Regions from separate parts of the Kosakonia oryzendophytica genome, predicted to be linked through region 1. Evidence: predicted binding sites of a transcription regulator. Region 1 holds the regulator's gene; each other region holds the start of a gene.

Region 1 (5,248 bases):
ATGCCGGTACTGCCGGATATTCGCAAACCGACGCTGATCATTCACGCCAAAGATGATCCATTTATGGATCATAACGTGATCCCGGATATCGGGCATTTGCCGGCGAATATTGAGTACCAATTGACTGAACACGGGGGTCATGTTGGTTTTGTCGGCGGAACATTACGCCACCCGGAAATGTGGCTCGAAACGCGTATTCCGGACTGGCTATCCACTTATCTGGAGTCCAAATGATCATTCCCTGGCAAGATATCGCAACCGAAACGCTGGACAATCTTATTGAGAGCTTTGTCTTGCGCGAAGGCACCGATTATGGTGAACATGAACGTTCGCTTGAACAAAAGGTCGCCGACGTTAAACGGCAACTGCAACGCGGTGAAGCCGTGCTGGTGTGGTCTGAACTGCACGAGACGGTAAATATTATGCCGCGCGGGCAGTTCCGGGACTAACAGGGTGCCGGGCGGCTGGCTATACTGAAAACAATCGTTGATTCAGGGAGTTGCTATGTCCGCCAAACACCCGGTTATTGCCGTCACCGGTTCCAGCGGTGCGGGAACCACCACCACCAGCCTTGCCTTCCGTAAAATCTTCGCCCAGCTTGGTATGCAGGCCGCCGAGGTGGAAGGCGACAGTTTTCATCGCTTTACCCGCCCGGAAATGGATATGGCGATCCGCAAAGCCCGCGATCTTGGGCGGCATATCAGCTACTTTGGCCCGGAAGCAAATGATTTTGGGCTGCTGGAGCAAACCTTTAGCGAGTATGGTCAGACCGGAAAAGGCCAGGCGCGGAAATATCTCCATACCTACGATGAAGCCGTGCCGTGGAATCAGGTGCCGGGTACGTTTACCCCCTGGCAACCCTTGCCGGAACCCACAGATGTGCTGTTTTACGAAGGGCTGCATGGCGGCGTTGTGACGCCGCAGCATGACGTGTCGCGTTATGTGGACTTGTTGGTTGGCGTGGTGCCGATTGTTAACCTGGAGTGGATCCAAAAGCTGGTGCGCGATACCAGCGAGCGCGGGCATTCTCGCGAAGCGGTGATGGACTCCGTCGTGCGTTCAATGGAAGACTATATCAACTTCATCACCCCGCAATTTTCCCGCACCCATATTAACTTCCAGCGCGTCCCGACCGTCGATACCTCAAACCCGTTTGCGGCAAAAGGCATTCCCTCGCTGGATGAGAGTTTTGTGGTGATCCATTTCCGCAATCTGGAAGGGATAGATTACCCGTGGTTATTAGCGATGCTGCAAGGTTCGTTTATTTCCCATATGGACACGCTGGTGGTGCCGGGCGGCAAGATGGGGCTGGCGATGGAGCTGATTATGACACCACTGGTGCAACGGCTGATGGAAGGGAAAAAGATCAAATAGCAGTGGTCGAATTATGCCCGGTAAGCCTGACGCTACCGGGCATCGTCCGTCAGGCTTCGATGACTTCGTAGGAATGGGTGATGTTCACCGCTTTTTCCAGCATCAACGCTACGGAGCAATACTTCTCCGCCGACAGATCCACCGCCCGGGAAACCGCCGCATCTTTCAGATCGTGGCCGGTGACAATAAAGTGCAGATTGATATGCGTAAACAGACGCGGCGCTTCTTCGCGACGTTCCGACGTCAGTTTCACTTCGCAGTCCGTCACGTTATGACGCCCTTTTTGCAGGATAGAAACCACGTCGATCGCGCTGCATCCGCCTGCGGCCATCAGCACCATTTCCATCGGGCTTGGCGCTTTGTCACCTGAGTTGCCGTCCATCAGGATTTGGTGACCCGATGCGGACTCACCGAGGAACGTTAACCCTTCCACCCATTTCACACGAGCCTGCATTTTGATTTACTCCGGAGTTGCAATTTTCTTTACAGATTACGCGCACATAACAAAAGTCGCAACGGAAGGCGACCTGCGTCATGCTGAAGCGAGACACCAGGAGACATGCGGTAAAAGCTATGCTAAAACAATCTGGATGCTACAGAGATACATTGACATTACGCATGTACGCAAAGGACATCATTGATTAGAGGCCGCAGATAACGCTGACGGTCCACTTCCGAGGATTTTGGAAGCGAAGACACGAAGTCGAATGATAGCGTGTTTAGATTGCAACCCCAGACGCAGGGTGCACATCCTGTGTCTGGAGACAGCTTATAACAGAGGATAATCGCGCATGGTGCTTGGCAAACCGCAAACAGACCCGACTCTCGAATGGTTCTTGTCTCATTGCCACATTCATAAGTACCCGTCGAAGAGCACGCTGATTCACCAGGGTGAAAAAGCGGAAACGTTGTATTACATCGTCAAAGGCTCAGTGGCAGTGCTGATCAAGGATGAGGAAGGGAAAGAGATGATTCTCTCCTACCTGAATCAGGGAGACTTTATCGGTGAACTGGGACTGTTCGAAGAAGGTCAGGAGCGCAGTGCATGGGTACGCGCTAAGACCGCATGTGAAGTGGCCGAAATCTCCTACAAAAAATTCCGTCAGTTGATCCAGGTTAACCCGGACATTCTGATGCGTCTCTCCTCGCAAATGGCGCGCCGCCTGCAGGTCACGTCGGAGAAAGTGGGTAACCTCGCCTTCCTGGACGTAACAGGTCGTATCGCACAAACACTGTTGAACCTGGCGAAACAGCCGGATGCCATGACCCACCCGGACGGCATGCAAATTAAAATTACCCGTCAGGAAATTGGTCAGATCGTCGGTTGCTCCCGTGAAACGGTGGGCCGTATTCTGAAAATGCTGGAAGATCAGAACCTGATCTCCGCCCACGGTAAAACCATCGTGGTTTACGGAACCCGTTAATCCGCAAAACGGCGCGTTGATCATCCGGCGCGCCGTTTTTGTTTCCTCATGTGGCGCAGGCTGATTTATCACCCCGAAATCAACTATGCACTGCGACAAACGCTGGTGTTATGTTTGCCCGTGGCGATTGGGTTAATCGTCGGCCATCTCCAACAGGGCCTGCTGTTTTCTCTGGTTCCTGCCTGCTGCAATATTGCCGGTCTTGATACCCCGCATAAACGCTTCTTTAAACGTCTGATTATTGGCGGTTCGCTGTTTGCCGGATGCAGTCTTGCCGTACAGCTTCTGCTGGCCGAAGCCCTGCCTCTGCCGCTGATTTTTACCGTTCTCACTTTACTGCTCGGTGTGACCGCCGAGATCAGCGCATTGCACGGGCGGCTGCTGCCTGCGTCGCTGATAGCCGCCATCTTCACGCTGAGTCTTGCGGGCAGTATGCCCGTGTGGGAGCCCCTGCTAATTTATGCACTGGGTACACTCTGGTACGGCGCGTTTAACTGGTTCTGGTTCTGGATGTGGCGCGAACAGCCGCTGCGCGAATCACTCAGCCTGCTCTACCGGCAACTGGCTGATTATTGCGAAGCCAAATACAGCTTGTTGACGCAACATGCCGATCCGGAAAAAGCCTTGCCGCCGCTACTCGCACGCCAACAAAAAGCGGTGGATATGATAAGTACGTGCTATCAGCAACTGCATATGCTGGCGGCCAATCAACACAATGATTACAAACGTCTGCTGCGCGTCTTCCAGATGGCGTTGGATTTACAGGAGCATATTTCTGTCAGCCTGCACCAGCCGGAAGAGGTGCAAAAACTGGTGGAACAGACCCATGCTGAACAGGTGATCCGCTGGAATGCACAAACCGTCTCCGCCCGCCTGCGCGTCCTGGCGGATGACATTCTCTATCATCGCTATCCGACACGTTTCACCATGGACAAGCAGGTTGGCGCGCTGGAAAAAATCGCCCGCCAGCATCCGGAAAACCCGGTCGGTCAGTTTTGCGCCTGGCACTTTAGCCGTATCGCCCGTGTGCTGCGAACCCAACGTCCGCTCTATCTGCGCGATTTAATGGCAGAAAAGCAGCGGCGCCTGCCGCTCATTCCGGCGCTCAAAAGTTATTTATCATTGAAATCTGCGGCGTTGCGTAATGCTGCGCGTATCAGCGTGATGCTCAGCATTGCCAGTCTGATGGGGAGCGCACTGCATTTGCCGAAGCCGTACTGGATCATGATGACTATCATGTTTGTGACGCAAAATGGCTATGGTGCAACACGGGTGCGTATTGTGCACCGGGCGGCCGGCACGCTCGCCGGGCTGATGATTGCCGGGATTGCCCTGCACTTTCACGTACCGCTCGGCGTCACGCTGGCGGCCATGTTGCTGATCACCCTGATAAGCTATCTGATCATCCGTAAGAACTACGGCTGGGCGATGGTCGGCTTTACCATTACCGCCGTGTATACCCTGCAACTGCTGACGCTCAACGGCGAGGAGTTTATTGTCGCCAGACTGATCGATACGCTGCTCGGTTGCCTGATTGCCTTCGGCGGCATGGTCTGGCTATGGCCGCAATGGCAAAGTGGTCTGTTGCGGCAGAACGCTCATGACGCGCTGGAAACCTACCAGGAGGCTATTCGCCTGATACTCAGCGATAACCCGAAGCCCACTCCGCTGGCCTGGCAACGGATGCGCGTCAACCAGGCGCACAATGCGCTGTTCAACTCACTGAATCAGGCCATGCTCGAGCCGGGATTCAATACCCGCTACCTTGAGGACATGAAGCTCTGGGTGACACACAGCCAGTTTATTGTTGAGCATATCAACGCCATGACGACCCTCGCACGCGAACACACCATGCTGACGCCGGATCTGGCACAACGCTATTTGCAATCCTGTGAAATTGCCCTGCAACGCTGCCAGCAGCGACTGGAGTATGACGGGCCGGGCGAGTCGGGGGATGTGAATATTCTGGAGGCGCCGGAGACATTGACCCACGGGCCGATGAGCACCCTGGAGCAACATCTACAGCGGGTGCTCGGGCATCTGAACACCATGCATACCATTTCGTCGGTAGCATGGCGTCAGCGCCCACATCATGGCATCTGGTTGACCCGCAGCCTGCGGGGTTAGCCGTTGACCACTTTCGCCACCGCAGCGGCAAAACGGTTCATCCCTTCGTTAATGTCCTGCTCGTCTATCACCAGCGAAGGCGCAAAGCGCATCACATCCGGGCCGGCATTCAGCACCATTACGCCCGCATCGGCCGCCGCGTAGAGGAAATCGCGAGCGCGGCCTTTGTACGCTGCTTTTAACTCTGCGCCAACCAACAGTCCCATACCGCGAATATCGCTGAACAGGTCGAATTTCTCGCCGATTTGCTGCAAATGTTTAACAAACAGCTGGCGTTTTTCATTCACTCCGCTCAGCACGTCTGGCGTATTGATAATATCAAA
Region 2 (5,248 bases), 2.3 Mb from region 1:
TATCTCCGTATGGAGTTCACGTCTGGCATCCGGCGCGCAGCAGTGGAGCGATGCGGTAAAACTGTCGGACGATCCGTCACGCTCCGAACAAAACCCGGTCTTATTCCTTGCCCCGGATAATGTGCTGTGGCTGTTGTGGACGGCGCAAATTTCCGGTAACCAGGATACGGCTATCGTGCGCTACCGCCAGTCTGTAGATTTTGGCACCAGCTGGGGCGAGATCGGTACGCTGCTGGATCAACCTGGCACCTTTATCCGCCAGCCTATTACCGTGCTGGATAACGGCAACTGGTTGCTGCCGGTGTTTTATTGCCGCACGCAACCGGGCGAAAAATGGGTGGGTAACGACGACATCAGCACCGTCAAAATCTCCGCCGATCAGGGGAAAAGCTGGCGTGACGTTGTCGTACCGGAAAGCCTCGGCTGCGTACATATGAACATCACCGCCCTGGCAAGTGGAACACTGGTGGCGCTGTTCCGTAGCCGCTGGGCAGATAATATCTATTACAGCCAGTCTACCGATGGCGGTGAAAGCTGGTCGGTACCGGAACCTACGGTATTGCCGAACAATAACTCGTCCATTCAGGTCACCACGCTGGACGATGGCATGCTGGCTCTGGTGTTTAACGCGATGAGTGCGGCGGGCGCAACAGAACGACGCGCATCGCTGTATGATGAGATTGATGATGGTGACGGACGCAAAGAACCCACGGTGACCGGCGGACGCAGTGCCTTTTGGGGCGCGCCGCGCGCGCCGATGACGGTGGCGATTTCACCCGACGGCGGGAAAAGCTGGCCGTGGCAGCGTAATCTCGACGAGGGCGACGGTTACTGCATGACCAACAATTCACAGGAAAAACTCAACCGTGAGTTCTCCTACCCGAGCATTAAACAAGGTGCTGATGGCAATCTGCATATCGCCTATACCTACTTCCGCCAGGCGATTAAATATGTGCGCGTCTCCCCGACGTGGGTGAAGGAGTTGCCATGATCCTCGGAAACCTTAACGCCCTGCCGCTGGCCGGGCTTCCCGCCGGGCTTAGGGCAATCCTTGATTTACCCCAGTGCTCACTGGCGGCACTTCAGGCGCACGATGACGGGCGCCTGCAACCGGAGCACGCAGCCTGGTATTGCAATATTGGCCCGGCGAATACCCGACCGCAGGCTGAGCGCCACACGGAATACCACCATCAGTGGGCGGACATTCAGGTAGTACTGTCAGGCGAAGAGACCATTCACGCAGGCACGCAGTATGCGGCGAAAAGCACAGATGAAGAGCGGAAACCGGATCTGTTTATTGCCACCCAAGCGCAATTACCAGTGCGTGTGACGCTGCGCGCCGGTGATTTCGCCGTGTTCCTGCCAGGCGAACCGCATCAGGCATTGTGCGCGGTTGACCAACCGATGACCGTGCGCAAAGCGGTGTTCAAAGTGCCGCGCACACTACTGGAGGAATAAGATGTCGATTGCTGTCGTCACCGGCGCCAGTTCCGGTATTGGCGAAGCCATTGTCAGCTGGCTGCTTGATCACGGCTGGCAGGTGGTCGGGCTTTCGCGTTCGCCGGTTCAGCGGAATACCACGGCCTTTCGCAGTTTGCAGGTCGATTTAAGCGATGACGCCGCTTTGCGCCAGGCGCTCAACGGGCTTGAAACGCCGCAGGCGGTGATCCATGCCGCTGGCATGATGGCCGCCGCACCGCTTGGCGAACTGAATGCCGCTGCCAGCCAGCGTTTATGGCGGCTGCATGTGCAGGCCGCAGAAACGCTGGCCAACCATTTTGCTCCCCAGATGCAGGCAGGCGGGCGGATTGTGGTGATTGGCAGCCGTACATCACGCGGCGCAGCCGGGCGTTCACAGTATGTGGCGACCAAAGCAGCGCTGGTGGGCATGGTACGAAGCTGGGCGGCAGAACTGGCACCGCGCGGCATTACCGCCAATGTGGTCGCGCCCGGCGCAACGCAAACCCCGATGCTGAGCGCACCAGGACGGGAAAGCTCGCCGCCAAACGTGCCGCCCATTGGGCGTCTGATCACACCGCAGGAAGTGGCAGCGCTGGTAGGGTTTGTGTTGTCAGCCGATGCCGCAGCCATCACCGGCCAGGAACTGGTGATCTGCGGTGGCGCATCGTTGAAGTGAGCATGTACCGGGTATGGCTGTCGGCAAGGTGTCATCACCATCCAACGACATGCCCGGCATTACCCCCCCGTAACATCACGCAGAAACACTTTCCCCATCAGGTACAATGTTGCCTGGCCGCCAATCAGCACGCGATCGCCCCGCCACTCGCAGCGCAGATCCCCGCCCCGGGCAGAAACCTGCCGCGCCTGCATCACCTGTTTGCCCTGTTTTTCACCCCAGTACGGGATCAGCATGCTATGGGCCGAGCCGGTGACCGGGTCTTCCGGTACGGATTCGCCAGGGCAGAAGAAGCGGCTGACAAAATCCACCGACTCACCCGGCGCGGTCACGCAGACCATTTTCCCCAATGGGACCATACCGGCGATATCCGGTTGCAGGGCTTCGACTTGCGCCTGGTTTTCCAACACCACCAGATAGTCACGCCCAACGCGCACCTCTTTCGCCGCTGCGATACCGAGCGTGGTCAACAGTAGCGCGGGCGGATTCGCCACCGCTTCCGTCGACCATGCCGGGAAGTCGAGCGTTAACCAGTCGCCATTGCGCGTCACTTTCAGCTCCCCGACGAAACGGGTGGTGAAGCGGATCGCGGTATCCGGGTAATCGAGATATTCAAAAATCACATGTGCAGCAGCGAGCGTGGCATGCCCGCAGAGGTTAATTTCAGATTGCGTGGTAAACCAGCGCAGCTCAAAGCCGCTGTCGTTACGCACAAAAAACGCGGTTTCAGACTGATTATGCTGCTGCGCCATCTTCAGCAGTACCTCATCCGGTAGCCACTCGGTCAGTGGGCAAACGGCGGCGGCATTACCGCCAAAGGTGCGATCGCTGAAAGCGTCTACCATATAGAAGTCGATTGTTTGCATAGCAGTTCCTCTTTATTGTTCTCTGTTTTTGAACGCTATTAGATCCCGATGCAATGGGTATTTTCCATCTCGCCATAAAATGAGATCTGCATCACAAATTGTTTGTATTTTCGCCAGCAAAAGCCTTAAGATCACGCCCTCTCCCTTTTCCATCACCTGGCTAAACATTTTTATGACAACGAATACGGTTTCACGAAAAGTCGCGTGGCTACGGGTGGTAACGCTTGCCGTTGCCGCTTTTATTTTTAACACCACCGAATTCGTCCCCGTTGGGCTGCTGTCAGACATTGCGCAAAGCTTCGACATGGAGACCGCGCAGGTGGGGATCATGTTGACCATTTACGCATGGGTGGTGGCGTTGATGTCGCTGCCATTTATGCTGCTGACCAGCCAGATTGAACGCCGTAAGCTGTTGATTGGCTTATTTGTGCTTTTTATTGCCAGCCATGTTCTCTCCTTCCTGGCATGGAATTTCGAGGCGCTGGTACTGAGCCGCATCGGTATTGCCTTCGCACATGCCATTTTCTGGTCGATCACTGCGTCACTGGCTATTCGCCTCGCCCCGGCGGGCAAACGGGCGCAGGCGTTAAGCCTGATCGCCACCGGCACCGCGCTGGCCATGGTGCTGGGGCTGCCAATTGGTCGCGTGGTCGGGCAATATTTCGGCTGGCGCACCACCTTTTTTGCCATCGGCCTGGGCGCATTAATTACGCTGGTCTGCCTGGTCAAACTGCTGCCAAAACTGCCAAGTGAACATTCCGGCTCACTGAAAAGCCTGCCGCTGCTGTTCCGTCGCCCGGCATTGATGTGCATTTATCTGCTGACCGTGGTCGTGGTCACTGCCCATTATACGGCGTACAGCTATATCGAGCCGTTTGTGCAGAACGTTGCGGGCTTTAGCGCCAACTTCGCTACGGTGCTGTTGTTGCTGCTTGGCGGCGCGGGGATCATTGGTAGCGTACTGTTTGGTAAACTCGGCAATCAGCATGCATCCGGGCTGATCAGTGGCGCTATTGCGATGCTGGTTGCCTCACTGGTGCTGATGTTACCGGCATCCGGTAGCGAAATACATCTGGCGGTACTGAGCATTTTCTGGGGTATCGCCATCATGGTTATCGGGCTGGGTATGCAGGTCAAAGTGCTGGCGCTGGCCCCGGATGCCACTGACGTAGCGATGTCGCTCTTTTCCGGCATTTTCAATATCGGCATCGGCGCCGGCGCGCTGGTGGGGAATCAGATGAGCCTGCACTGGTCGATGGACGCCATCGGCTATGCCGGGGCGATCCCGGCGGTTGCCGCGCTGGTGTGGTCCGTATTGATTTTCCGCCGCTGGCCGGTAAAACTGGAAGAACAGACCAGCCCCAGTCACTCGTAAGTCATTACATCTGCTGCGAAATGACCGAATCCATCACCGTGGTTTGCCAGTCAAACCACGGATTCCAGGTCAGCCGGGCATGAATTTTATCCGGCTCGACCAACCCCCAATCGGAATACCACACTTCTTCTCCCGCCAGGCAACGTCTGGCTACGGCTTCCGGCTGCCCGTTCGCGCACAATACCACGCTGCCTTTGCGCCCATAGAGCGGGTTTTGCGGTGAGAAGAGGACCGACATATGGGAAAACTGGCTGATGCGATCTTGCGGCAAGACATCGGTTTTCACCAGGATTCGCGGCGCTTTTACCACGCCTACCGGCGGTGTACCGCACCAAATGACCCGGCTCGCGGGGTGGGTAAAACTGCGGTCAAAATGCTCAAGGATCCAACGGGTATTCAGCACCGAATCGTGCTCAGCCAGCACCAGTAGCGCGGGTTTGTCCCAGGCCTTTTGCGCCAGCCAGTCCTGCGCACGGGCCGCTGTCCACCAGAACTGCGCAAAGCCATTCGTCGGAACGCGTAAATAGCGCGTGGCGATCTGCTGGGGAAAAAGGGTGCCTGGCGGGCGTAGCCAGTCGCGAAACAGCGCGACCGTCGGCGCAAGGAAATCATAGCCAGTACTGGACTTGAAGGCCGGAGAGAATAAGAGTAGCCCCTGCACGCTGTCATGATGCGTCATGGCATAATCCAGTGCCAGATTACCACCGGTTGAAAACCCACCGACCCACAGCGAATCCACCTCTTTTGCGAGAATATCCGCCTGCTCTTGCACCACTTCGCGCCACTGATCGGCGCTGACACTCAACAGATCGGCAGGCCGCGTACCGTGCCCTGGCAGCAACACCGTGCGCACCAGAAAACCCTGTTTCG
Region 3 (5,248 bases), 2.5 Mb from region 1:
ATCCTGATAGGCACGCATAAACTGCTGCAAAGCGACGTCAAACTGAAAGATCTCGGTTTGTTGATCGTGGATGAGGAGCACCGCTTTGGCGTGCGTCATAAAGAGCGCATTAAAGCGATGCGCGCCGACGTCGACATCCTGACCCTGACGGCAACGCCTATTCCGCGTACGCTCAATATGGCAATGAGCGGGATGCGCGATCTGTCGATCATCGCCACCCCACCGGCACGTCGACTGGCGGTTAAAACCTTTGTGCGCGAGTATGACAGTCTGGTGGTGCGTGAGGCGATCCTGCGCGAAGTGCTGCGTGGTGGCCAGGTTTACTACCTCTATAACGACGTGGAAAACATCCAGAAAGCCGCAGACCGGCTGGCACAACTTGTGCCAGAAGCGCGCATTGCAATCGGCCACGGGCAGATGCGTGAACGCGAACTGGAACGGGTGATGAATGATTTCCACCATCAACGTTTCAACGTACTGGTGTGCACCACCATTATTGAAACCGGGATCGATATTCCGACCGCCAACACCATCATTATTGAACGGGCTGACCACTTCGGGCTGGCGCAGCTGCATCAGCTACGTGGTCGTGTGGGGCGTTCGCATCATCAGGCCTATGCCTGGTTGTTAACACCGCATCCGAAAGCGATGACCCCTGATGCGCTGAAACGCCTGGAAGCTATCGCTTCGCTGGAAGATTTGGGCGCCGGATTTGCGCTGGCGACTCACGATCTGGAGATCCGCGGCGCCGGTGAACTGCTGGGCGAAGATCAGAGCGGTCAGATGGAAACCATCGGTTTCTCACTCTATATGGAGTTACTGGAAAACGCCGTTGATGCGTTAAAAGCGGGACGCGAACCCTCACTGGAAGATCTCACCAGCCAGCAAACAGAGGTGGAATTGCGCATGCCTTCGCTGTTGCCGGATGACTTTATTCCGGACGTGAACACACGTTTGTCATTCTATAAACGCATCGCCAGTGCAAAAGACGAGAATGCGCTGGAAGAGATCAAAGTTGAGCTGATTGACCGCTTTGGCCTGTTGCCGGATGCCGCGCGCACGTTGCTGGACATCGCTTTGCTGCGCCAGCAGGCGCAGAAGCTCGGCATCCGTAAGCTGGAGGGTAACGAAAAAGGTGGGGTGATTGAGTTTAATGAAAAAAATCACGTCAACCCGGCGTGGCTGATTGGTTTGTTGCAGAAGCAGCCGCAACATTTCCGCCTCGACGGCCCTACACGGCTGAAATTCATACAGGATCTTGGCGAACGCAAAACCCGCATGGACTGGGTGCGTAGCTTTATGCAGCAGTTAGCGGAAAACGCCCTTGCCTGACTCACATTACGCAACCGGGCCATCAGGCCCGGTTTGTGTTTAAAGCGCAACATTTACAAATTTTTTGCAATGCGCCAGGACTTCCCGACATGCGGGCACACCATAATCCCATTAGTTTGCCACATAAAAATAACCTTATGATTTACATGGATTATGGTCATGATCAAAAATTCGCGCTTTGCTCATTGGATAACGCTCTTCGCTGTTGCCGCGACGGTCGCCCTTTCTCTGCCCGCACGGGCAAATAGCTGGCCGTTGCCCCCCGCAGGAAGTCGCGTCGTTGGCGAGAACCGTTTCCACGTGGTGCTTAACGATGGCGGTTCGCTGGAAGCCATCGCTAAGCAGTACAATGTCGGTTTTCTGGCGCTGCTGCAGGCCAATCCTGGCGTGGATCCCTATGTACCGCGCGCGGGCAGCGTACTGACGATCCCGTTGCAAACCCTGCTGCCGGACGCCCCACGTAAAGGCATTGTGATTAACCTGGCCGAACTGCGTCTGTATTACTATCCGGCCGGTAAAAATGAAGTCATTGTCTACCCGATCGGTATTGGCCAACTGGGCGGCGATACGCTAACCCCCACCATGGTCACAACCGTCTCTGATAAACGCGCTAACCCCACCTGGACGCCAACCGCCAATATTCGGGCACGCTATAAAGCCCAAGGCATCGATCTTCCTGCCGTTGTTCCAGCCGGGCCGGATAACCCGATGGGCCATCACGCTATTCGTCTGGCGGCCTTCGGCGGGGTTTATCTGCTGCATGGCACCAATGCCGATTTCGGCATCGGAATGCGGGTCAGCTCCGGTTGCATCCGCTTGCGCGATGGCGACATCTCCGCCCTCTACGCGGCAGTCTCGCCGGGAACACCCGTGAATATTATTAATACCCCGATTAAAGTCTCGGTTGAGCCTGACGGCAGACGGCTGGTGGAAGTCCATCAACCGTTATCAAAATCCATCGATGACGATCCGAAAACGCTACCGATTGTACTGAATGCGGCGATGCAGGCATTCCAGGACGACGCACGCAGCGATGCGCAAGTAATGATCCACGCGATGGAAATTCGCTCTGGCATGCCTGTTGATGTTAGCCGCCATGCCGACCCGTCGGTACAAATGCTGTAACCTACCCTGATACGCGAAAAGGCCCTGCTTATGCAGGGCCTTTTTTTGGCAGTGGCAAAGGTCTGTGAGGGTAAGACCTTATTTGTAGAGAACCGCAGTACCATGCAGTTTATCGGAACCGGTCACAGAGGTGATGCGGTAGGATTTCGCCCCCATCTGCTCTGCTTTCTGGGCCAGTTTATCTTCAACAGAAGAGAGGTTTGTGCTGGCAGTGACGCCAACAGTGGCAACTTCCTGCTGACCCGCAGGGGCGGATTGGACTTCAACCGCAGCCATGCTGGCAAAAGAGAGTGAGCTGAGTACTGCGGCGGCAAAAAGCGCTTTTACGTTTGTCATGATTGTTTACCTGTATGCAGATGATAGATGTCGTCAACGAATATGTTAACGATCGATAGGTAAATGTTAGTTGTGATCTATGTCACACGTCAACACATTTTTGTAATGATCGTTAGTTAAAATATTAATTTCTTAAAATTCATAAGCATAGTATTTATTAATTTGTGCTGTTTTGCTGCTGGTCAGGCTGACATATTGTTTTTATAATGTCTGTTCAACAAACCAACACAGGTAAGCGGCACTATGTCGACTGAGATCACCAGTTGCAGCAAAAAAAGCCGTGGCCGACCGAAAGTGTTCGACAGGGAAGCGGCGCTCGACAAAGCCATGACGCTGTTCTGGCAGCATGGCTACGAAGCCACATCATTATCCGACCTCGTAGAAGCAACCGGGGCGAAAGCACCGACGCTTTATGCCGAGTTCACCAATAAAGAAGGGTTGTTCCGCGCGGTGCTGGATCGGTATATCGCGCGTTTCGCCACGCAACACGAAGCATCGTTGCACTGCGAGGAAAAACCTATTGAGCAGGCACTACTGGACTATTTCACCGCCGTGGCGAAATGTTTCACCAGTACGGATACGCCAGCCGGCTGTTTTATGATCAATACTTCCGCGACGTTAGCGGCCTCTTCACAGGCAATTGCGAAGACCATCAAGTCGCGCCACGCACAGCAGGAAGAAACGCTACTCAAGTTCCTGATACAGCGCCAGCAGCGAGGAGAGATCCCCGCAGGCGCAGATCCGCAGGCGCTGGCGCAGTTTCTCGGTTGTATATTGCAAGGCATGTCAATTAGCGCGCGCGAAGGTGCAAGTTGTGAGAAATTGCTGCAAATCACCAAAACTACGCTGCGATTGTGGCCCGATCTGATCAAACCCTGAGTTGTTCACACCCGGCGGCGAGTGGCTTGCCGGGTGACTCTACCAATAGCTAATACCTATCTTAACAATAGGTAGAAACTTTCAGCGTTTTTCCCCGCTTTGCTAAGATTAATTGTGATTATTGCTGTGCTAATGATTAGTACGAGTGATGTATAAATTATAAGTGTCATGAAGACGCGCTAAGCTATGACTTTCCCTTACTCTCGCTCTACCTGTTGTACTGAATTATACCGTTGATATAGGGCATTTCACTGTACTTAACACATGCATAAGGAAAATGAACATGATTTTGCTATTACCATTCATTAAAGTGTTAATAGTAATAACATTGTTATGTGGTCTGTGGGTGGTGTGTGGTGGTTCGGTACTGTTTGCGTTTATTTCTGTTTTAATCACCGGCCTGCTGGTAATTCGCCAACACGACTTTATTTGATGGTTAAAAAGCCTTGCATCGCTGCAAGGCTTTTTACATGAAAAAAGGCTCCTCAGCCTGAGCAATTGAGGAGCCAACATGCAGAGTACTTCTGTTTTACGCTTTGTTATTCAAAATAAGCTGACCATTGTTATCCAGCGGAATTTGCGTTCCCGGATCTTTATCCATGCGAATTTTTCCTTGCTGGTCGCCAATCTTGTACGTCACGTCGTAACCGATCATTTTCTCGGATTTGTCATAGACGGTTTTACAGCGTTGCTGGGTCGTGGTGTAGGTGTCCCTTTCCTGCATCCCGCCCTGGATTTGGTTACCGGCGTAGCCGCCACCCAGCGCGCCGACGACGGTAGCAACATCTCTGCCCCGGCCGCCGCCAAACTGGTGACCCAACACCCCACCAGCCACTGCGCCCAGAACAGAACCGGTAATGCGGTTCTCATCCTGTACTGGCCGGCGGTGTGTCATGGTGACGTTGCGACACTCCTCACGGGGCGTTTTAATGCTCTCTTTGATTGGCGTGGCGGAAACCACCTGCGCATACTGGGGACCACGGTCAAATACATTCAGACTGGCAACCGCGGCAACGCCCAGTGCAGCGGCCACGCCAATCCCGATACCCGCTAACATTGATTTATTCACAGGATTATCTCCCTCGTTTGCTATTAGCAACAATTTTGCAACTTCGGCAATCGTTAAGCCAATCGGAAAGAGAGGAAAAAATGGGATATATAGGGGAGAAATCAGGATATTCAGAGTTGTCTGAACGCTATAGCGGCCGCAGGCAGACGGAAATACTGCTCCCTGCGCGAGTAGCCAGGGAGCAGGAAGGTGTATTAGTGCAGTTTCAACCGTGGGCGAATCACCCGATTAATACTGCCTACCAACATCATCAGGCCTGTTTTGAAATAACCGTGCAGTGCAATCTGGTGCATACGATACAAGGAAATATATACGAAGCGGGCAATACGGCCTTCAATCATCATTGAACCGCGCATCAGGTTCCCCATCAGGCTACCCACGGTCGAGAAGTTCGACAGCGAAACCAGTGAGCCGTGATCCTTATACACATAAGATTTCAGCGGCTTGCCTTTGATCTGCGCCAGAATGTTATGCAGGGCGAGGCTGGCCATCTGGTGCGCCGCCTGT

What was found. The regulator CRP, encoded in region 1, controls carbon source genes, mostly activating them, when cyclic AMP is high. The targets are predictions, from matches to a motif close to ATGTGANNNNNNTCACAT.
Region 2: a site for CRP is predicted at 3,083-3,100, ahead of O9K67_RS13195 (PhzF family phenazine biosynthesis protein). Genes of this name have one in related genera too.
Region 3: a site for CRP is predicted at 2,864-2,881, ahead of bhsA (multiple stress resistance protein BhsA). Genes of this name have one in related genera too.

The regions. Positions count from the first base shown of each region.
Region 1 covers NZ_CP115659.1:462,777-468,024, reverse strand. Annotated here, with positions in the region: gene O9K67_RS02145 (hydrolase) at 1-234, shown strand, start outside; gene O9K67_RS02140 (YheU family protein) at 231-449, shown strand; gene O9K67_RS02135 (phosphoribulokinase) at 505-1,374, shown strand; gene O9K67_RS02130 (OsmC family protein) at 1,424-1,828, opposite strand; gene crp (cAMP-activated global transcriptional regulator CRP) at 2,166-2,798, shown strand; gene O9K67_RS02120 (YccS/YhfK family putative transporter) at 2,847-4,925, shown strand; gene argD (bifunctional acetylornithine/succinyldiaminopimelate transaminase) at 4,922-5,248, opposite strand, start outside.
Region 2 covers NZ_CP115659.1:2,727,581-2,732,828, forward strand. Annotated here, with positions in the region: gene O9K67_RS13180 (sialidase family protein) at 1-991, shown strand, start outside; gene O9K67_RS13185 (YhcH/YjgK/YiaL family protein) at 988-1,458, shown strand; gene O9K67_RS13190 (SDR family NAD(P)-dependent oxidoreductase) at 1,460-2,137, shown strand; gene O9K67_RS13195 (PhzF family phenazine biosynthesis protein) at 2,197-3,003, opposite strand; gene O9K67_RS13200 (sugar transporter) at 3,176-4,378, shown strand; gene O9K67_RS13205 (alpha/beta hydrolase) at 4,383-5,248, opposite strand, start outside.
Region 3 covers NZ_CP115659.1:3,093,529-3,098,776, forward strand. Annotated here, with positions in the region: gene mfd (transcription-repair coupling factor) at 1-1,332, shown strand, start outside; gene ldtC (L,D-transpeptidase LdtC) at 1,492-2,457, shown strand; gene bhsA (multiple stress resistance protein BhsA) at 2,536-2,793, opposite strand; gene O9K67_RS14990 (TetR/AcrR family transcriptional regulator) at 3,037-3,672, shown strand; gene O9K67_RS14995 (glycine zipper 2TM domain-containing protein) at 4,202-4,741, opposite strand; gene O9K67_RS15000 (NAD(P)/FAD-dependent oxidoreductase) at 4,936-5,248, opposite strand, start outside.